Linked DNA regions of Hymenobacter tibetensis. The main gene of each other region encodes a partner of the protein of the gene in region 2 in a complex. Links are inferred from orthologs where the notes say so. Each region holds a gene or a part of one and is shown on either strand. Other genes may lie near its edges.

The links. Proteins that work in one complex are often made in the same cells at the same time.
Region 1: the proteins of dnaG (region 2) and dnaB are in contact, whole or in part, in a crystal structure (PDB 2R6A), measured with the Geobacillus stearothermophilus proteins. The link is inferred for Hymenobacter tibetensis from one-to-one orthologs. Residues at the interface, in WP_049624496.1 of Geobacillus stearothermophilus: Lys456, Leu457, Leu458, Pro459, Ala460, Asn463, Ala464, Leu467, Leu535, Leu536, Ile537, Ala538, Gln544, Glu545, Asp548, Tyr549, His552; in WP_033016901.1 of Geobacillus stearothermophilus: Ser13, Glu15, Ala16, Gln18, Glu91, Leu92, Asp94, Ala95, Val96, Pro97, Thr98, Ala99, Ala100, Asn101, Tyr104, Tyr105, Ile108.

Annotation. Positions count from the first base shown.
Region 1 is NZ_CP094669.1:3,354,485-3,360,637, forward strand. Bases 2,897-5,869 are described here. They hold dnaB (replicative DNA helicase), read right to left. Parts: upstream 5,207-5,869; coding sequence 3,587-5,206; downstream 2,897-3,586. Other genes in these bases: MTX78_RS13480 (arginase family protein), read right to left, coding at 2,897-3,560; MTX78_RS13490 (UDP-N-acetylmuramate--L-alanine ligase), read left to right, coding at 5,466-5,869. Outside these bases: MTX78_RS13460 (TonB-dependent receptor domain-containing protein), read right to left, coding at 1-111; MTX78_RS13465 (TonB-dependent receptor plug domain-containing protein), read right to left, coding at 66-1,046; MTX78_RS13470 (winged helix-turn-helix domain-containing protein), read right to left, coding at 1,131-1,484; MTX78_RS13475 (hypothetical protein), read left to right, coding at 1,804-2,514; more of MTX78_RS13480, read right to left, coding at 2,727-2,896; more of MTX78_RS13490, read left to right, coding at 5,870-6,153. UniProt on the Escherichia coli protein: The main replicative DNA helicase, it participates in initiation and elongation during chromosome replication. Travels ahead of the DNA replisome, separating dsDNA into templates for DNA synthesis.
Region 2 is NZ_CP094669.1:2,574,326-2,582,225, forward strand. What follows is about bases 2,025-4,930. They hold dnaG (DNA primase), read left to right. Parts: upstream 2,025-2,394; coding sequence 2,395-4,467; downstream 4,468-4,930. Other genes in these bases: MTX78_RS10245 (outer membrane beta-barrel protein), read left to right, coding at 2,025-2,272; MTX78_RS10255 (glycosyltransferase family 4 protein), read left to right, coding at 4,850-4,930. Also shown: more of MTX78_RS10245, read left to right, coding at 1-2,024; more of MTX78_RS10255, read left to right, coding at 4,931-6,061; MTX78_RS10260 (glycosyltransferase), read left to right, coding at 6,073-7,245; MTX78_RS10265 (HAD family hydrolase), read left to right, coding at 7,789-7,900. UniProt on the Escherichia coli protein: RNA polymerase that catalyzes the synthesis of short RNA molecules used as primers for DNA polymerase during DNA replication.

The DNA.
Region 1 (6,153 bases), 780 kb from region 2 along the record:
GTGGCGGCCGCGGCGCAACGCCTCTGCCACGTTCACTTGGCCTTCGGCGTGCAACAAATCAGCCTTCACGCGCAGAGCAGCCCCTTGGTCCCAATTGTTGATGGTGGCCAATGCCAACAGCTGTTCCTGAAACTCGGGGGTGCCGGGTTGCAGCCGGCCGGCATCGGCGGCGGTGCGGGCGGCGGCATGGGCCTGCGCGCCACCACGTAGCTTTTGCCGCCCAGCGTCAGGCTGCTGCGGTTTGATGATTCGTTGCCGTAGCTGTTTACAGGGTCCTGGGCAGGATTTTCGGACCCCAAAAGGTTAGTAGTGGCATTACCGTTGGGATTTAGCTCGGCTTGATTGTTGGCTATCCAGTCGGAGCCGCGCAGGTAAGTGCCGTTTACTTTGAAAGCCAGCTTGGGCGTCAGCACCTTGGCATAGCGGACACTGGTTTCCGAAAACAGCGATGCGCCGCTGTTAGGGTCTTTGAGGTGGTTGACCCCGGTTTTCTGCTGCACGCTCAACCCCTCACTTCGAAAAGGGTTTCTGGTACTGAAGTTAGCTAGCCCGTTGATGGCATTTAGGCCGTAAAGAGCCGCCGCTGTGCCCGGTACTATCTCCACGGTGCTGATATCCAAATCACTCGGCCCGAGCACATTGCCAATGGGCCCGCCGATGTGCGGTGCCTGGTTGTCGATGCCGTCTACGAGCTGTGCAAACCGCACGTTGGTGGTGTTGGTGAATCCCCGAGCATTTATCACCTTGAAGCTCAAGCTCGGGGTAATGACTTGTACACCCTTCAAATGCTCGATGGCATCGAAAAACGACGGCGCTGGCGTGAGCCGTAAGGTGCGGGCGTTCAGCTTCTCCACCGTCACCGGCGACTGTAAGAAGCTTTCCTGCACCTTGGAGGCGGCCACCACCACTTCCTGCAGTGCTACGTTGTGGCGGGCCGTATCAAGCGGAGCCGTGGGTTGGGCAATTTGCTGAGAATGAGCTAGTACGGGGAGCAACAGCAAGCCTAACACGTGCCAAGCAGTACATCGAAGGGTAGCTGTGCTCATAGAGTTCGTTATGTTTTCGTGAACATAACGAAGAACTTGATAGATTGTTAGCGTGCAACTTTGAAATATCGGGCGCTGCGTGGTTTACAAGAGCCGGGCCTCTTCTGCTCGCAGAAAAGCTTGAAACCGCTCTTGCAAGGCTTGAAACTCTTGTATCATCTGCTGGCCCTGGGGTGTTAGTTCGGTGCCACCGCCATGCTTGCCACCAGTTTGGGTGAGTACCAGCGGGCTTCGGGCCTGAGCGTTCATGGAGCTTACCAGTTCCCAAGCCCGCTTATAGGACATACCCATAGCTTGGGCCGCTTTCGAAATAGAACCTAGCGAGTGAATCTGCGTCAGCAACTCCAGCCGTCCGATACCCATAAACCGGTCGTCGGTTTCCATCCAGAGGCGGCCGTTGAGGCGAAAAGTCAGGTCAGCGCGCAGCAGGTCTTTCATGGCTGTAATCTTACGAAAAAGGCTGTTGCGCGCCGGCATCTAATGAACTGTGTCACCGCTTGCGCTTATGTCGGTTCCTTACACTACGCACGGTTTTTCTTGCTTTCGAGGTGGTCCAACAAGCTAGCCGTAGTGACAACTGATGGTATGTTGGCATGGGCTCCACCGTTGCAGCTGCCTGGCAGTGGGGATGGCTGCGTAACCGATGTTAAAAAACTATGGACTCCTCTGCAACCTACTTAGCCTTTCTTGCGGATAGTCAGTCAGCTAGCAGTCAAATGGACTGCCATTCATATCGCACCCTTAATCAACTACTTGCATGGAACCTAATCAGTCGGGCACTCCCACCAACGAAGCTGGCGGCGACCAGCCCCAGAACGCTCAGCAACCGTCTTCTACCAACAGCACCACCAGCGGTGCTCCTACCTCCAACACCTCCAACGCCACAGGCCAGCAGTCTGCTGATAGCCAAAACTGGAAGGAGCTTGCCAACCCACAGAACCTGCAAAAAGTAGTTGACCAGCTACCACAGGGCGTAAAAGATTTCTTTGCCAACTCTTGGAGCCAGGTAGGTAAAACCTGGGGACAAGTAGGCGGACAAGTAAACAAAATGAGCACGACGCAAAAGGTAGCGGGTGCCGCCGCCCTCGTTGGCATCGGCTACCTGGCTATGCGCTCGGGCAAAAAGTCGTCCAGCAAGTCTGCGAGCCGCTACAAGTCTTCGCCGAGCACCACCCCGGCGTATCAGCGCCACGAGCAGAACTATTCCGGTAGTGGATCTTCCGCTAGCGCCCGGCCCGACGAAAGCCGCCGGATGGACCGGGGCCCCGGACACTGGAACAGCGGCAGCGGCTTCGACCGCGAAAATGCGTCCCGGACGGGAGGCACGTATTCCTCGGATGCAAGTAGCACTGCCGGCTATTCTGGCTCGGACAGCCAATCGTCTTCGGCTTACCGGGGCGTAGGTTCCCAGGGCAGCACCGGCTCTTCCTCCAGCACCTCCGACTCTGACTACGACAGCGCTATCTAGCATAACCAGAATCTGGCAACTTGCTCTGTCAAGAGCGAATTCCGGTCTTTTACCCAACAAAAAGCAGTGCCCCAGGCGAATGGCTTGGGGCACTGCTTTTTGTTTTATATGGGTGCCGCCTTTTCTTGTATCGTTAGCGTTTTTATTCAGTATGCCTCTCGTTCGGTTGAAGCACCGGAAGGCCTACTGCCAGAATAACTAGGCCGCGAAAGTTACAATAGGCTTTTAACTAGTCTTAAGGCCGCCTTGCTCACTTGGTTGGTAGTGTCTGCGCTTGGGTCGTAGGAAGCAAACGTTACGGCGCCTATGGGCATCAAACGCTTTACTTGGAGTAGTGCAGCTTCCAATGCTTCTACTTTCAGGCCACCTTCTACGGCGTAAGAATTGGCACTGCCTACGTAGCGCTTGTCCAGCACATCCAAATCAATGTGCACATACACCTGGTCCACTTGTGTTTGCAAACGAGCTAGAGCCTTCTCGAAAGTATCGGTTTCCACCGCGTCGGCTGTTACTAGGCATACACCCGCCGCATGCAAAGCAGCCTCTTCAGCGGGCTCGAAAGCGCGGCCTCCAACGTGCACTACGTGGGTCGGTTGCACTGGGCGAAACCCAGGAATGGAAGCGGCCAACGTGCTCCAGCAGTGTCCCGTGAGCGTGGCCAAGCCCATGCCATCCAGAAACCCACTTTGGCTGGTTTCCGGCGTATGAAAGTCGCCGTGGGCATCAAACCATAGCACGCCTACTCGCCCTGACAACCCAGCCGTAACCCCGAGAGCCACCCCGCAGTTGCCGGCCAGAACCAAGGGGAACTGGTGCGCGTCTACCGCCTCTTTTGTTTGCCTGGCTACCTGCTGGTATAGCCCGAAGCTAGTGTGAATTTCAGTTTGAAATTCATCTTCTGCTTGCACCTGCTGCACTCGCACCTGCCCACCTGCCTGCTGAACCACGGTTTCTATTCCTTGGTCCAGCAGGTGCTGCGGTCCAGCGCCCATGCGCCGGTTTTTCCACGCCGAATCGTAGGGTACTGCTATAATGGAAATCAGCATCAGGTTGCGGTGCTTGGAAGCGCAGCTTAAAACGGCGGCGGACCGTCGTCGAAGTTGCTACGGGGGAAGGGCTGCGCAGGCGGCGGACCGTCGTTATTGATGCGGGAGCCCAACCGGATAGTGTTGGGGGCGAAAGCCGAGGGGTCTTCGTCAAAGGTGCTGCTGGGAAAGGCTCCGGTGTTGAAGCTGCCCGCGTCGCCGAAGCCGCCCACGCCATCCAGGTCGGCAAACTTGGTGAACTTGCCGATGAACTTGAGCTGCACCGTTTCCAACGAACCGTTCCGGTGCTTGGCAATAATAACCTCGCCGGTACCCTGGGTTGGGTTGCCCATTTCGTCTTCGGTGATCTTATAGTACTCCGGCCGGTAGAGGAACACCACCATGTCGGCGTCCTGCTCGATAGAGCCCGATTCCCGCAGGTCACTCAGCTGCGGCTTCTTGTCGCCACCCCGGGTTTCCACAGAACGTGACAACTGCGACAGCGCCAACACAGGCACGTTCAGTTCTTTGGCAATCCCCTTGAGAGCCCGCGAGATGCTAGCAATTTCCTGTTCACGGTTGCCACTGCCCTTACCATCGGTGTTGCCCGTCATCAACTGCAAGTAGTCGATGATGATCATTGAAATATCGTGGTGCGCTTTCAGGCGGCGGCACTTGGTGCGCAATTCCCGAATACTCAGGCCTGGCGTATCATCAATGTAGATGGGCGCCGACGACAATGCCGAAATTTTGTGGTTCAGCTGCGCCCACTCGTAATCGGCTAGGTTGCCCTTCTTGATCTTCTCGGAATCCAGCTCGGCCTCCGCCGATATCAAACGATTTACGAGCTGCAACGACGACATTTCCAGCGAGAAGATGGCTACGGGCTTCTTGAACTCCACCGCCGCGTTGCGCATCGCCGACACCACGAAAGCGGTTTTACCCATGCCGGGCCGCGCCGCAATAATTACCAGGTCAGAGGGTTGCCAGCCGCTGGTTACGCGGTCCAGGGCCGAGAAGCCGGACGGTACGCCGGTAAGGCCATCCTTCTGATTTTTCTTTTCTTCCAGCTCTTTGATGGCCTTGCCCATCAGGCTGCGCATGTCATCGAAATTCTTGCGAATGTTGGATTCCGATACTTCGAACAGCGCCTGTTCGGTGCTATCTAGCAGGTTGAATACGTCGGTGGTATCCTCGAAAGCGTCGCGCTGGATGGTGCTGGCAATGTTGATTAGCTCGCGCTTGATGGCGTTTTCGGTGATGATGCGGGCGTGGTATTCCACGTTGGCCGCCGAGTTCACCTTGAAGGTGAGGTTGGCTACGTAGTGCGCGCCCCCGGCTGCTTCCAGCTCGCCCATCTCGCGCAGCTCGTGCGTGACAGTGAGAATGTCAATCGGCTCCGACTTGTCGAAGAGGTTGAGGATGGCCTTGAAGATGCGCTGATGCCCGTCCTTGTAGAAACTTCGCTCTTTGAGAATGTCGATTACAGTGGTCAGAGCGTCTTTTTCGAGCATGAGGGCGCCCAATACGGCAGCTTCCAGCTCCAACGCCTGTGGCGGCAGCTTGCCCGCTGGCCCACCCGCCGGAACTACCGCAGGGCGGCTGCTCCAAGCGGCTTTAGCACGCGAGGCTGATAATTTCAAGCGGTCATCCATCCGGTCATTCATCACTTAGGTAGGTACTACAAGGTAAGCAGGTTCGGGCGGTTTTCAGTTGGGAGCCGGCAGGATTCGTTTGCGCGCTTCTTTCGGTCCGCACCTAATATTTTCCAAAGGGGCACAAAGCTAACGGCTGGGCCCTACAATCAAGGAAGGGGGCAAAAGGTTTCTTTTCTTCGGGAAGTAAGGGAGTGGCAAGGGGCGGCTGGCCGGAATGAACATTGTCCCGGCCTCCTTACCTTTGCCGCCCGCCTACCCCCTTTCCCGAATGGCCGCTACGCCCACTCCTTCCCTCCAACGCCTCCACCTAACTGCTGTTGGGGGCAGTATCATGCATAATCTGGCCTTGGCCCTGCACAAAAGCGGGGCCCACGTTACGGGCTCCGACGACGAGATATTCGAGCCCGCCAAAAGCCGCTTGCAGGCCGCTGGGCTATTACCGGTAGCGGAAGGCTGGTTTCCCGAAAAAATCACTGCCGACCTGGATGCTGTTATCGTGGGAATGCACGCCCGGGCCGACAATCCGGAGCTATTACGAGCCCAGGAGTTGGGGTTGCGGGTGTATTCGTTTCCGGAATTCATTTATGAGGCGTCCAAAGACAAGCAACGCATTGTTATTGGGGGCTCGCATGGCAAAACCAGCATTACGTCCCTGATTTTGCATGTACTACGCTACCACGGCCGCAAGTTCGACTACGCCGTGGGGGCTCAGTTGGAGGGGTTTGACTTGATGGTGCAGCTTACCGAAGATGCTCCCATCATCATCATCGAGGGCGACGAGTATTTGTCTTCCCCCATCGACCGGCGGCCGAAGTTTCACCTCTACCAGCACCATATTGGCGTCATTTCCGGCATCAGCTGGGACCATATCAACGTGTTTCCGACCGAGGAAATCTACCGCGAGCAGTTCAAGATTTTTGCCGAGATGACGCCCAAAGCCGGCACCCTCATCTACG
Region 2 (7,900 bases):
GGTGCTGAAGGCGGCAGGTACGGAAAGCAAGGTGGTGCAAACGGCGTTGGCCGACGAAGCAGGCCGCTTCACTCTGAAAGCAGTGGGACCGGGCAATTATCAGCTAAACGTCATCATGCTCGGTTTCACTACCCACGTGCAGGCCCTAGAACTAACCGGCGCCGCCAAGCTGGAATTGGGAAGCATTGCTTTGCAGGCGAGCAGCCAAGCCCTCCAGGAAGTAACCGTGACGGGCAAGCGGCAACTCATCGAGCAGAAGCCAGACCGCGTAACTATGAACGTGGAAGGCAGCATTTTGGCCGCCGGCAATGATGCCTATACTATCCTGGCGGCCGCGCCGTCGGTGCAGCTGATTGAGGGGCGCCTCACGTTCCGGGGCAAAGGCAACGTGCTTATCCTGCTCAACGGCAAGCGCCTGCCTGGTGCCAACCTGGAAACCGTGCTGGCTAGCATCCCCGGCGACCAAATCGAGCGGATCGAACTAATCAGCAACCCATCGGCTAAGTATGACGCCGACGCCTCGGGTGGCGTGATTGAGATTTACACCAAGCGCAGCAAGGAGCTTGGCTGGACCGCCACGGTGGGCGGCAACTTCCGCCAGGGCTACCGCACCGGGGGTGGCCTCAACGGCGGCGTGCGGGTAAGCACCCCCAAGCTAGACCTGGCCGCCAGTGGCAGCTTTGTTGGCCGCGGCGGGTTCGAGAAATCTGCCGGCCACCGGACGCTTTTTGAAGGCCAGTCTCCCACGGCCAGCCTGAGCCAGCGCAGCGACCTGAACAAGTCCATCCAAGACGGTAGCTTCAGCGGCAGCCTGAACTATCATGTGAGCCCGAACACCACGGTTGGGGTTGATGTTGACTTGCTGAATTCCAGCCTGGATGCCAAAGGAGTGGCCGAATCTTTCTTGGCTGAGCCCGCCGGCAATACGTTCAGCACCGTGCAGGAAAAGGTGCTGCTCAGCGACGCTTTCCATAACTACACGCTCTTCTACAAGCACAAGCTGGATAGCCTCGGGTCGAATTTGCTGCTCAACAGCAACTACGCTACCTACACCAACGGCCAGCGTCAAACCTTCGACCAGCGCGTGGAAGGCGTGGAAAGCACGGCCACCAGCACCTTCCGCAACAACATTCCGGCCACCTACCACATCTACACCGGAGCCGCCGACTACACGAAAGTCTGGAACCTAAATACCAGGTTGGAAGCTGGCCTGAAGTACACCGACACCCGCAACAAGAGCCGCCAGCAAATCGAAAACCTGACCGATGACCTCTGGGTGCCACAGGCAACGAATCCTTTCTCTGTCCTCGGGTACCAGGAGCAAGTGGCAGCCAGCTACCTCAGTGTCAACCACACGGTGGGCACCGTTACGCTGCAAGGTGGTCTGCGCGCCGAGCGCACCCGCTACCGCGTGGTAACGGGCATTGATTCCACCTACTTCAACCTGTTCCCGAACCTGCGCGCCGACTACAAAGTCAACGGTGACTACACCACTTCGTGGGCCTACGCCAAGAACATCCGGCGGCCCGCTTACGAGAGCCTGATTCCTTTCGAGCGTTTCCAAGATACCTATACCAGCAGCAAAGGCAACGCCACCCTGCGCCCCGAGTACGCCCACACTTTCTCCTGGAACAACCTCTACAAAGGCTACGGCTTGCAACTGGCCTATACCCAAACCACCGGCGCCATTTCCCGCGTCTACCTCTACGACCAAGTGAACCTGCGCTTCGTGAGCACCACGCAAAACTTCCGCCAGCGCCACTTGGCTACTGCCACCTTCACCGCTCCACTTACTGTTGCCAAGTGGTGGACTATGAGCAATAGTGCCAGCATTTTCCACCAGAAAATCAGCTTGCCCAGCCCGCTCGATAACACCACTCTGTACACCAAAAGCAAAACGTACGTCAATGTCAGCTCCGACAACACGTTCACGTTGGGCAACGGCTGGTCGGCGCGGGTGTATGGGCTGTACAACTCGCCTTCTTTCAGTGGGTTGTTTGATTACGCCGAGTATTCCTACGTGTCGGTAGGGGTGAAGAAGCAGCTATGGAACGAGCGGGCCTCGCTGAATCTGTCGGTAACCGACTTGTTCTACCAAACCAATTTCGTGGTGTCGTCCACGGTTGTGCCGGTGGTAAGCACCGAGCGGCTCCGCAACGACACCCGCCAGGTTCGCTTGGCCTTCACCTACAACTTCGGCAAGAAGGATCTGAAGAGCAAGCGAGTGCAAACCAACGGCAACGCCGATGAGAAAGGCCGGCTGGGTATGTAAGAACCCCTGACGGCCTTTTGTACTGGATGTAGCTCCGGCCTGACGCTGCATACTCGCTTCGCTTGCGCACCAAGTCGGAGCTTAGCGTTACAGCTACATTCCTCTCTACCTTTGCGGGTAGTATGGCCCGGATTCCCAAAGAACTAGTTGATCAAATTATTCACCACGCCGACATTGTAGAGGTGGTGGGCGACTTCGTGAGCTTGAAGCGCAAAGGCCAGAATATGTGGGCCTGCTGCCCGTTTCACCACGAAAAGTCGCCGAGCTTCTCGGTGGCGCCGGCCAAGGGGCTGTATAAGTGCTTCGGCTGCGGCAAGGCGGGCGGGGTGGTGCAGTTCATCATGGACATCGAGGGCACCAGCTACGTGGAGGCCCTGAAGTACCTGGCCAAAAAGTACGGCATCGAGGTTCAGGAAGAAGAAAAAACGCCCGAGCAGCAGCTGGCCCAAAACGAAAAGGACTCGCAGTTCATCGTGTCCAACTGGGCCAAGGACCGCTACCACCAGCTGCTGCAAAAGAACGAGGAAGGCCAGAGCATCGGGGGGAGCTACCTGCGCCAGCGCGGCCTCAACCAAACCACCATTGCCACCTTCGAGCTAGGCTACTCCCTGGATCAGTGGGACGACCTGCTGAAAGCAGCCACCGCCGCGGGCTTCGAGCAAAAGTACCTGGAGAAAACCGGCTTGGTGGTGCGCCGCGAAGACGACAACGGCCAGGATACCGGCCGCCGCTACGACCGGTTCCGCGGCCGGGTGATGTTCCCGATTCATAACATTTCGGGCCGCGTGATTGGGTTTGGGGCGCGCACGCTCAAGCCCAATGACAAGACGGCCAAATACCTGAACTCGCCGGAGTCGGAAATCTACCACAAGTCCGATGTGCTGTATGGGCTGTACCACGCCCGGCAGGCCATCCGGACCGAGGAACTGTGCTACTTGGTAGAAGGCTACCTCGACGTGCTGAGCTTGCACCAGGGCGGCATCAAGAACGTGGTAGCCTCGTCGGGTACCTCGCTCACCGATGGCCAAATCCGCCTGATCAAGCGCTATACCGACAACGTAACCGTGCTCTACGACGGCGACGCGGCCGGTATTCGGGCCTCGTTGCGCGGGATTGACATGCTGCTGGAAGGCGGCCTGAACGTGCGCGTGGTGCTGTTCCCCGACGGCGACGACCCCGACAGCTACATCCGCAAAGTCGGCGACCAGAAGTTCAAGGAGCACCTCGAGCAAGCCAGCCACGACTTCATCCAGTTCAAAACCGACTTGGTATCCCGCGAAGCGGCCCAGGACCCGGTGAAGAAGGCCGAAGCCATCCGGGAGGTTCTGCAAAGCATTGCCAAAGTGCCCGACCCCATCAAGCGGCAGGTATTTTTGCAGCAGACTTCGCAAACGTTCGGCATCGACGAGCAGGTGCTCATCACCGAGTACAATAAGATTGCCCGGCAAACCGCCAAGTCGCCGGCCAGCCTGCCCGGCTTGGATGTGCAGAAGCCCCGGTCAGGCAGTGCCCCGGCCACCGGCCAAACGCCGCCCGCCGCCCGCCCGGCTCCGCGGCCCATGAGCCCCGAGGAAGAAGCCGAAGCCCTGATGTACGGCGCCTCCCCCGACGACCTAATGGGCGGCGGTGGCGACCTACAGACTCTCACCCGGGAGGAAATCGAGCCGATACCCAATGTGCAGGAGCAGTGCGAGCGGGAAGTGGTGCGGTTGCTCTTGCTCTACGCCGCGCAGCCGTTGGCCCCGGAAGTGAGTGTAGCCCAGTACCTGTTCGGTCAGATCGACGATACACCGTTCAAAACGGGCATCTATGGCGACTTGCTGCACCTGTGCCGTGAGGAACTGACCCAAGGCCGTTGGCCGGAAATCCGCACCCTCATCCAGCACAGCCGCTCCGACATTCGGGCGTTGATAGCCGAACTGGCCACCGAGCGGTACGAGCTCAGCCCCAACTGGACCACCCACCAGATTCACGTGCCTCGTGAGCTGGATCTGCTGCAAATTGCCTGCGACAACGCCATTCTGCGCCTCAACAAAGTGAACGTGGAAAGCTCTCTGGCAGAGCATATGGAGGCATTGCGGCATCCTATGGACGAGGCCACGCTGGATGAACACCTGCAAACCATTCGGGTGCTTAAGCAAATGGACAATGAGCTAGCCAAACTGCTCGGGACCGTGCTTTCTCGTGGCGGGTAGCCCAGTAACAAGCCTTTTTCAACTGGTAGATGGGGTAGGGGCGCATACTTGCGTTCTGTCGTAGCCACCGTTGGGTAAGCGGTTGTAACACAGAGTCTGAGCTTAGCGTGTCGTTCAACGAGGAGACGCGACACTTCGCGTCTCTACATCGTTCAGCAAGACGCGGCGTATTTGCGCCTGATTGTAACAAGCAGCGGCATCGTAGCCTGTGCTATGTCTGTATGTGTGGCAACCAGTAGGCATAGAAAAGGAAACCGGCGTTGACCCAAGTCCCTGCAACCGGCCGCTAGAGGGCCGGTTGCCTTTGCCGCCCGTCTGTTCTTTGTAGCTTTGCCGCCCCCTACAACCTCCTTCTGTGCATATTCTGCAAGTTTGTCCGCGTGTGCCGTTTCCTCTTACCGACGGAGGATCCATTGCTATGTATGACGTAGCTGCCGGCCTCATTCGGGCCGGGCACCGTGTTACGCTACTGGCCCTGAACACGCCTAAACACTACCAACCCGCCGACGCACTAGCGCACCTTGGCCCCAACCTGCGCCTAGTAAGGGTGGACATAGATACGCGGCTTTCCCCCGTGAAAGCCCTGCGCAACCTGGTCGGCAGCCGTTTGCCTTACAACGTGGAGCGGTTTATAAGTCAGGAGGCAAAAGCCCGGTTAATGGCCTTGCTACAGGAAGAACAGTACGACATCGTGCAGATGGAAGGCACGTTCGTGGCGTGGTACGTAGGCTATTGGATGGAAAGCAATGGCAGGGGGGTGCCGCTGTTGCCCCCCGTAGTGCTGCGTGCCCACAATGTGGAGTATACCATTTGGGAAATGCTGGCTGGAAGAGCCGGCAACCCACTCAAGAAGTGGTACTTAAGTCATTTGGCTAAACGGTTGAAAGACTTCGAACACGAGGCATTGCACCGCTTTGATGCCGTGGCGGCCATCACCGAAGCCGACCAGCAGCGCCTGCGCCAGCTAGGCTGCCCAGAGCCAGTGGTGTTCGTTCCGGCGGGTGTCAACTTAAGCCGGTTTCAGTTGGATGCGTCCATCAAGCCCAAGCCTCGCACCTTATTTCTCATTGGCTCCCTGAACTGGCTGCCTAACCAAGAGGGCCTCGACTGGTTTCTGACCAAAGTGTGGCCGAAGGCGCACGAGCTGTACCCGGAACTAGAGCTGCATCTGGCGGGCAAGGACATGCCGGCCCGCTTTCAGGAACTGCAACTTCCCAACGTAGTTGTGCACGGGTTTGTGGAGTCGGCCGCCACGTTCATGCAGCAGTATGAGGTGATGCTGGTGCCGTTGCTGAGTGGCGGCGGTATGCGCATCAAAATCATTGAAGGCATGGCCCTGGGCAAATGCATTCTAAGCACCACAATAGGGGCAGAAGGCATCCACGTTCGGGACGAGCACGACATTATACTGCGCGATACGCCAGCTGCTTGGGTGGAAGCCATTGGGCGCTATTACCACGGCCAATTGCCCGCCGACCTAATTGGGCAAGAGGCCGCGCGGACCATTGCTACCCTCTACGATAACCGCCGAGTGGTAGAGAGCTTCCTCGATTTATACAGCGTGGTGCAGCAGCGCCGGGTTGAAACGGCGTAAGTTTGCGGGCCATGAAGCTCCTTGTTCTTTTGTCCCGCTTCCCGTATCCCCTTGATAAGGGCGATAAACTGCGGGCCTTCCATCAGCTCCGCTACCTGGCCCGGCACCACGAAATCTGCTTGTTTTGTCTTTCCGACGAGCCAGTAACAGCCGCCAGCTACGAGGCCGTACGGCCGCTCTGTACGGGGGGCATGCACGTGCAGCGCCTGCGGCGGCCCGGTATTGCCGCCAACATGGCATTGGCACTGCTGCAAGGACTGCCCCTGCAAGTCGGCTACTTCTATGATGCGGCGGCCCAGCGGCAACTCGATGCGCTGATCCGGGAGTTTCAGCCCGACCACCTCTATTGCCAGCTAATTCGGATGGCGCAATACGTGCGCAGCTACGCCGGCCGCGTGCCCATGACGCTCGACTACATGGATGTTTTCTCGAAAGGCATGTTGCGCCGGGCCGAGCAATCGTCGTGGGGGGAGCGGATGGTATATGGCCGCGAAGGCCGTAGCCTGCTTGCCTATGAGGCCGCTGCCTTCGACTGGTTTCAGGCGCATACCATTATCTCGGAGCAAGACCAGCAGCTCATCGAACACCCACACCACGAGAAGATCCACGTCGTGCGCAATGGCATCGACACCGAGTTCTTTCAGCCCCGTACCACCGCCAAGACCCATGACATCCTGTTTTGCGGCAACATGAGCTACCATCCCAACGTGGATGCCGTGGAATTTCTGGCGCAGGATATATTGCCTTTGGTGCAGCGGGTGCATCCGGCGGCCCGCCTCCTGATTGCCGGTACCACGCCAGCTCCGCGGGTACTGGCGCTGGCATCAGAGTCGGTTACTATAAGCGGTTGGATTGATGATATTCGGGATGCATATGCTGCGGCCCGGGTGTTTGTGGCTCCCATGCGCGTGGGTACTGGCTTGCAGAACAAGCTGTTGGAAGCCATGGCTATGGAGTTGCCTTGCGTAACCACCCCGCTTGCTAATAATGCCCTGCATGGCCGTCCGGGGCAGGATATTCTGGTAGGAGAAGCCGCCGCCGAATTAGCAGACTGCATCAGTACAGCACTCAGTGACACCACCGCCGCCGCGCAATTGGCTTCCCGAGGGCGACTTTTCGTGCAGCAGCAGTATGATTGGGAAGCTTCCACCAATCAGCTAGAAGTGCTACTGGCGCAGCGCTAATACCTGCCAAGGCTTGCCTTTTAACAGGCTGGTAGCCGCTTCTAGCATCCCACACCGCTCTAGTGCTAGCGCACTGCATACGTTTGCTGTGCGTCCGAGACAGAGCGTATCCTGTTATAAGTATGTTAGGGAGGAGGAGTACAAGATAATAGTGCTATAGTGACAAAACTGGGCAATAGGCACTTATACAAGCACACAACGTGCGGAATATACCCGCAAGTGCAGTGTGCAGGCGGTAACCAGCAAATGACGGAGCGAGCGTAGCCACTTTGCTGGTTACCCACCCGCATGCAGTGTAATATATTGCACTTAAGATAGTTATGCTATAATATTTGCTAGTAAATTAGACGCGTAACAAATATATAACCTAACACGTGTTAGTTTTTATTTAAATATTTCAACATAAATTTGCATTCATGTCTGATAAGATTTATTTTTGAGAAAATATGTTTTAAAGAATAAGATTGAATTTATATCCCAACTGAGTAGGATACAAATTAGAAATCTGAGGACTGTTACTGTCCTGAACCCTTTCACCTATATATGCTAACAGGAACTTCCATACAGTGGAGCGAGGTGAAGGCTGTCATCTTCGATGTAGATGGCACTTTATACGCTCAGTCGAAACTGCGTTCCAGAATGCTACTAGACCTGC